Regions from separate parts of the Pectobacterium actinidiae genome, predicted to be linked through region 1. Evidence: predicted binding sites of a transcription regulator. Region 1 holds the regulator's gene; the other holds the start of a gene.

What was found. The regulator PhoB, encoded in region 1, activates phosphate uptake and scavenging genes when phosphate is short. The targets are predictions, from matches to a motif close to CTGTCATAAAACTGNCNNAT.
Region 2: pstS (phosphate ABC transporter substrate-binding protein PstS) is a predicted target of PhoB. The motif match lies at 1,570-1,589, and genes of this name have one in related genera.

The regions. Positions count from the first base shown of each region.
Region 1 covers NZ_JRMH01000001.1:984,853-988,593, forward strand. Annotated here, with positions in the region: gene KKH3_RS04055 (AAA family ATPase) at 1-147, opposite strand, end outside; gene sbcD (exonuclease subunit SbcD) at 144-1,370, opposite strand; gene phoB (phosphate response regulator transcription factor PhoB) at 1,666-2,355, shown strand; gene phoR (phosphate regulon sensor histidine kinase PhoR) at 2,383-3,705, shown strand; gene KKH3_RS04075 (PstS family phosphate ABC transporter substrate-binding protein) at 3,721-3,741, shown strand, end outside.
Region 2 covers NZ_JRMH01000002.1:559,454-563,194, reverse strand. Annotated here, with positions in the region: gene KKH3_RS20020 (DUF4026 domain-containing protein) at 73-1,500, shown strand; gene pstS (phosphate ABC transporter substrate-binding protein PstS) at 1,711-2,751, shown strand; gene pstC (phosphate ABC transporter permease PstC) at 2,849-3,741, shown strand, end outside.

The sequences.
Region 1 (3,741 bases):
TGCATCCAGCAGCGTGGTTTTCCCCGCGCCGGTCGGGCCGGTAATGGCAAATAAGCCGTTGCTGGAAAACGGCTCCTGCGTGAAATCGATTTTCCATTCGCCTTTCAGCGCGTTGAGATTCTTTAAGCGCAGACTGAGGATTTTCATTGGGCTGGCTCGCTATTTTCCAGTTCATCAATAACCTGATTAAACAGCGTACGGACGCGCTGTTGGCGACTGTCTTCCATGTCTGTCTCCGTTGCCATACGACGTTCAAAAACGTCATGCACGCTCAGTTCGTTCAGCGTTTCCTTGTCCTGCCGCGTAATCGCTTGCAGGCGCTGTTCGCGCGTACGGCGCAGCAGCAGTACCTCAACGGGCAGATGTTCGGTCATCGCCTGAATGCGTTTTTGCATGTCGCTCAGATAATCCTGCGTGTTGAGTTCGATATCCAGCCACACGGACTTATCCCCCTGATAGTTCTGAAAGGCAGCCAACTGCTGCTCAATATCACTCAGGCTGCCTTTAATCAGCTGCATCGGCTGAGTGACGGGAATCGGCAGTATTTCTACTTGTGCTGGCGCGTCTGGTGCAAAACTCACCAGACAGACGGATTTCTCGCTGTTCAGTTCATCAAAACTTAGCGGGATAGGTGAACCGCTGTAGCGAATGTGCTCGCTTTGGGTCACACGCTGTGGGCGATGAATATGCCCCAGCGCGATATAATCCGCTGGCGGAAAAGCCTGAGCAGGGAAGGCATCGAGCGTACCAATATAGATATCGCGTACGGATTCTGAGGCGGTCGCGCCAATCGTCGTCAGGTGTCCGGTTGCAATAATCGGCAACGGTAAGCCTAGTTCGTCGCGCTTTTGGCAAGCCAGTTGGTAACACTGTTGGTAGTGCGCGGTAATCGCTTCCTGTAGCGCCAGCTGTTTTTCATCTCCGGATTGTCCGGCTTTGCTGGTTAACACATCACGCGGACGTAAAAAAGGAATGGCGCAGAGTAGGGCTCCGGGCTGCTGCTGACGGTTTTCCAACAGGATCACCTGTTGGGCAGGCTCATCACTGGCGCTGGCAATCACCTGCGTGTTCAGGCAGGCCAACAGCTCGCGGGATTCATTCAGCATGGCGACGGAATCGTGGTTGCCGCCGAGAATAACGAGCTGACAGCCCGTGCGTTGTAGTTCTACCACGAAGCTATAATACATTTCCCGTGCATAGCTGGGGGGCGAACCGTTATCAAAAATATCGCCTGCAACGATAATGGCATCGACCTGATGGTGTTCCACCTGAACGATGAGCCAGTGTAGAAAAGCCTGATGCTCAGCGCTTCGGCTTTTGGTATAAAAATATTGCCCTAAATGCCAATCGGCGGTGTGGATAATGCGCATCGTGTTCTCTCGATATTCATGCCGCGTGGCGGTGGATGACGTTGTCATTATTTATTATGTGAAAGGGTGTGTCGTCGCCAGAGTGCTTTGTCATCGTCATGCCATGATTATATATAGCAGGGACGGCGGCTGTCGCGGTGGAATCAGGAGTTTGGAAAGCGGCTCGAAAAATAGGATGTACGCGCTGTAACAATCGTGCGGAGAGGTCCGGGTGTTTTTCATAAATCTGTCATAAAACTGACGCATAATGCCTTTCGCCTGCTAACAGCGACGATGATTAACGACAGGATTAACAATGGCAAAACGCATATTAGTCGTGGAAGATGAAGCACCAATTCGTGAAATGGTCTGCTTTGTACTGGAACAAAATGGTTATCAACCCGTTGAAGCTGAAGACTATGATAGCGCGGTAACGCAACTGTCGGAGCCGTTCCCAGAACTGGTGTTGTTAGACTGGATGCTGCCAGGTGGGTCGGGCCTGCAATTCATCAAGCATATGAAGCGCGAGGCGCTGACGCGTGATATTCCGGTGATGATGTTGACCGCGCGTGGCGAAGAAGAAGACCGCGTGCGCGGGCTTGAAGTGGGGGCGGATGATTACATTACTAAACCGTTCTCACCCAAAGAATTGGTAGCGCGTATCAAAGCCGTGATGCGCCGAATTTCACCGATGGCGGTGGAAGAAGTGATTGAAATGCGTGGCCTGAGCCTCGATCCTTCCTCGCATCGCGTGACGACCGAAGAGCATGCGTTGGACATGGGGCCGACGGAATTTAAACTGCTGCATTTCTTTATGACGCATCCTGAGCGTGTTTATAGCCGGGAACAGTTGCTGAATCACGTTTGGGGCACTAACGTTTACGTTGAGGATCGTACTGTCGACGTTCATATTCGTCGCTTGCGTAAAGCACTGGAAACCAGCGGACATGACAAAATGGTGCAAACCGTTCGGGGAACGGGCTACCGTTTTTCAACGCGTTACTGAGGTGATCGTAACCGGAGAAATATTAACGTGCTAGAACGTTTATCCTGGAAAAGGCTGGCATTGGAGCTGGCTTTTTTTTGTTTACCTGCGTTGCTGCTGGGGCTGGTTTTTGGTTATCTGCCCTGGTTTCTGCTGGTCGCGGTATTAGGCCTACTCTGCTGGAATTTTTATAACCAGCTAAAACTCTCTTATTGGCTGTGGGTTGACCGCAGTATGACGCCACCGCCTGGTCGCTGGAGTTGGGAGCCGCTGTTTTATGGGCTTTACCAAATGCAGTTGCGGAACCGACGCCGCCGCCGTGAGCTGGCGCTTCTGATCAAACGGTTTCGTAGCGGTGCCGAGTCCTTGCCGGATGCTGTGGTGATCACTACCGAAGAAGGAACGATCTTCTGGTGTAATCATCTGGCGCAGCACCTGCTGAATTTCCGCTGGCCGGAGGATAACGGTCAGAATATCCTCAACTTATTGCGCTATCCCGAATTCACAAACTACATGAAAGGACAGGATTTTAGCCGTCCTCTCACGCTACAGTTGAATAATTCTCACCATGTTGAATTCCGCGTGATGCCCTATTCCGAAGGGCAGCTATTGATGGTGGTGCGTGATATTACGCAAATGCACCAGCTTGAAGGTGCCAGACGTAACTTTTTTGCCAACGTGAGCCATGAGCTGCGTACGCCGCTGACGGTGTTGCAGGGCTATCTGGAAATGATGCAGGAAGAAACGCTGGATGCGGCTCTGCGAGGGAAGGCGCTGAGCACCATGCAGGAGCAGACCCGACGCATGGATGGGCTGGTCAAACAGTTGCTGACCTTGTCCCGTATTGAGGCGGCGACGGCAATTGATCTGAATGAAAAAGTCGATATCCCATTGATGCTGCGCGTATTGCAGCGTGAAGCGCAGACGCTGAGTCAGGGGCGTCATGAGATCGTCTTTCGTGTGAATGAAAATCTCTGCGTGTTTGGTAATGAAGAACAACTGCGCAGTGCGGTATCCAATCTGGTGTATAACGCCGTCAACCATACGCCTGCGGGAACGCGTATCGAAGTCTGCTGGCAGAAGATCCCACAGGGCGCGCAATTTCAGGTCAGCGATAACGGGCCGGGGATTGCGGCCGAGCATTTACCGCGCCTGACGGAACGCTTTTATCGAGTGGATAAGGCGCGTTCGCGACAGACGGGCGGGAGCGGACTGGGGCTGGCGATTGTTAAGCATGCACTCAGCCATCATGATTCCCGTCTGGAGATCATGAGTGAGGATGGGCAAGGCTCACGTTTCGTCTTTACGTTGCCGAATCGGTTGATTGTCCCTGCCTCTCTGGCTGAAAATACGGTGAAACCTTCAGCTTGACGGAAAACGCTATCCATGACATCCGCCACTCGTATT
Region 2 (3,741 bases), on a different contig from region 1:
CATCGCACTCTCATCATCAAAATTTATTGGGTATATTGGTTTACCCATATTGAATATTGATTCGTTCTTAGTATGAATAACAAACAGCAATACCTCGATATCGCCGAAGGAAAGGGTGAAAAAGCGCCTTCAACGATGGTGGCTTTCTCCTCACGAGAGATGAACTATCCACTGTTGGAAAGCTTGTTAGAGGCGCAGTCATTTTTCACCGATGGCGAAATAAGTTATACCGAGCAGGAACAGGGCGGCTTTTTTTATACCTGCCGTCATCACGATCGCGAGCTGACCTTTTATCTTGAGGTATCGGAGCGCGATCCTGAGAATCAGATCACGCCGATGCATTCAACCGATCCGATCCCCCCTGAACTGCTGGCGCAGGCTAATGCGGCAACGCAGGAGGTGATGGTTGAGTGTTTTTTTGGGCAAAATCCGCTGGAAGATTACGTTCATCAGCTCCGCTTATTAAGCGCCGTGGTGCCGGATTTTCTATTGGGCATTGATATGTCTGCCGCGGGTAACGTGTTTACCCGTGAATGGTTGGATTTTCAACTGGGAGATGATGTCCTGCCGGAAATCGAATCGCTGTATACCATTCATGCCGTGTACGACACCGAGAACGATCCGCCAACCACATTCTGGTTTCACTCGCATGGTCTGGCGCGATGCGGCCTGACGGAAGCGGAATTGGTCATTCCTGAGACGCTGAATTCGTATTATGGCATCCCGGATTTATTCAGAAGCTTTGTTAATAATGCCATTCAGAATCAGCGTATTACCTTTAATGAGCCGATTCTGTGCGGGCAAACGGACAGCGGTTATGAATATCTGGTGGCACTGCCGTTTGAAGAAGGGTTGCGCCATGTGAACCACTCCACGCCGATTGACCAACTGCGGCCTCTGGAAGAGATGCGTTACGATCTGGAAGGAACACCGGAAGGGGTGTTTCTGGGCGATCGCGCCGACAGAGATGACGTGCATCAGTCGCCTTCCTGTATGCTGTTTCGTACCAACGAAGAAAATCCGGTACTGCAAACGTTCTTTAAAGGGTTTGATGAGCAGAACGCCATCATGTTCTGGCGTACCAGTACGGAAACGGCAGAAATGTCGCGTAAGGCACAACTGCGCTGGCGTTATTTCGTCAACATGTTCAAAAACTACCATGTGAGTGACGAACCGGCTAAGTCAGGTTTTCTAGCCAGGCTTCTCAAGAAAGCCCCTAAGCCTGTCGAAAGTGAATGGCGCTTTATGGTGAAGTTTGGCATCCCTCATGGCCAAGACGGGGAAGAGCGTGAGCACATGTGGTTTATACCCGAAAAAATCAACGATACGACCGTTACGGGAGTATTAATCAATCATCCGTTCTGTGTTGAGGATATGCAGGAAGGCGGCGTGTATTCTATTGATATATCGTGGGTAACCGACTGGGCGATTTATTATCAGGGCGACAGTTATAAGCCTGATACGATTTACAAACTGCTGAGTCATAGCCAGACTCATTGAGTCTTCCTTTTTGCCAGTCAGAACCTGCGTTCTGGCTGGTTCTCCCTGAATTTCCTCGCTTATCGCGCCTTGTCATAAAACTGTCATATTACGTACATTTTACTGTCACCAAATTGTCCTATTTTTCCTCCTGCGAACTACACTCTGATTTGATAACTCTGATTGATAACGACTCTACGTCGACACGTCGAGTATCCCACAGGAGGGATTATGAAACTGATGCGTACCACTCTTGCCAGTGTTGTTGCGGCAACCTTTTCTCTGACGGCGTTTTCTGCTTTTGCTGCTACTAACCTCACCGGTGCCGGTGCGACATTCCCAGCGCCTGTTTATGCTAAATGGGCTGACTCCTATCAAAAAGAAACCGGCAATAAAGTTAACTATCAAGGCATCGGTTCTTCTGGCGGTGTAAAACAGATTATCGCGAAAACGGTAGATTTCGGTGCGTCTGACGCGCCTCTGGCTGACGACAAATTAGCACAGGATGGTTTATTCCAGTTCCCAACCGTTATCGGTGGCGTGGTACTGGCGGTGAACGTTCCTGGTATCAAGTCTGGCGAACTGACGCTGGATGGTAAAACTCTGGGTGATATCTACCTGGGTAAAATCAAAAAATGGAACGACCCAGCAATCACTAAACTGAACCCGAATGCCAAACTGCCGGATCAGGATATCGCTGTAGTTCGTCGTGCTGACGGTTCTGGTACGTCTTTCGTGTTCACCAGCTACTTGGCAAAAGTGAACCCAGAATGGAAAGAGAAGATTGGTGCAGGTTCTACTGTGAACTGGCCAACCGGTCTGGGCGGTAAAGGTAACGATGGTATCGCGGCGTTCGTACAACGTCTGCCAGGTTCTATCGGTTACGTAGAATACGCGTATGCCAAGCAAAACAACCTGGCTTACACCAAACTGATTTCTGCCGACGGCAAAGCGGTTAGCCCGACTGGCGCAAGTTTCAGCAACGCGGCTAAAGAGATCGACTGGAGCAAATCCTTCGCTCAGGATCTGACTAACCAGAAAGGCGCTGATGCATGGCCGATCACCTCAACCACGTTCATCCTGGTTCAAACCAAACAGGAAAAACCTGAGCAGGGCGCTGAAGTGTTGAAATTCTTTGACTGGGCGTTCAATAAAGGCGGCGAGCAAGCTGAAGCGCTGGATTACGCTACGCTGCCAAAAGAAGTGGTTGAGCAAATCCGTGCTGCCTGGAAAACCCAGGTAAAAGACAGCAGCGGTAAAGCACTGTACTAATTATTGTATCGACACGTCGTATCGGGGCGGAGAGGTGATAGCAACCTCTCTGCCTTCAATAGCTTATCAAATGTAGTTAAAACGAGAAGAGAGACGTATGGCGGAGTACAAGCCAACTATCAAAGCCCCGGGAAAATATGGCGATATCCTCTTCAGCACGCTGGTAAAACTGGCGGCGCTGGTCACGTTACTGCTCTTGGGCGGCATCATTGTTTCCCTGATTTTGGCGTCCTGGCCTAGCATCGAGAAGTTCGGTTTTGCCTTCTTGTGGACGAAAGAGTGGGATGCGCCCGCAGAGCAGTTTGGTGCACTGGTTCCGATTTACGGCACCATCGTTACCTCGCTGATTGCACTGATTATTGCGATTCCGATTAGCTTCGGGATTGCGTTGTTTCTGACAGAACTGGCACCCGCCTGGTTGAAGCGTCCGCTTGGCGTGGCGATTGAATTGCTGGCGGCCATTCCGAGTATTGTTTACGGCATGTGGGGGTTGTTCATTTTCGCTCCGCTGTTTGCCAAATACTTCCAACAACCGGTAGGCAACGTCCTGTCCGGTATTCCTATTGTTGGCTCACTGTTCTCCGGTCCGGCGTTCGGGATCGGTATTCTGGCGGCTGGCGTCATTCTGGCCATCATGATTATCCCGTACATTGCGGCGGTGATGCGTGACGTCTTCGAGCAAACGCCGGTGATGATGAAAGAGTCTGCCTACGGTATTGGCTGTACGACGTGGGAAGTCATCTGGCGCATTGTGTTGCCTTACACCAAAAATGGCGTGATCGGCGGGGTGATGTTGGGATTGGGGCGCGCGTTGGGTGAAACCATGGCGGTCACCTTTATCATCGGTAACACCTACCAGCTCGACAGCGCGTCGCTGTATATGCCAGGCAACAGTATTACCTCTGCGCTGGCAAACGAATTTGCCGAAGCGGAATCCGGCCTGCACACGGCGGCGCTGATGGAGCTGGGGCTGATTCTGTTTGTGATTAC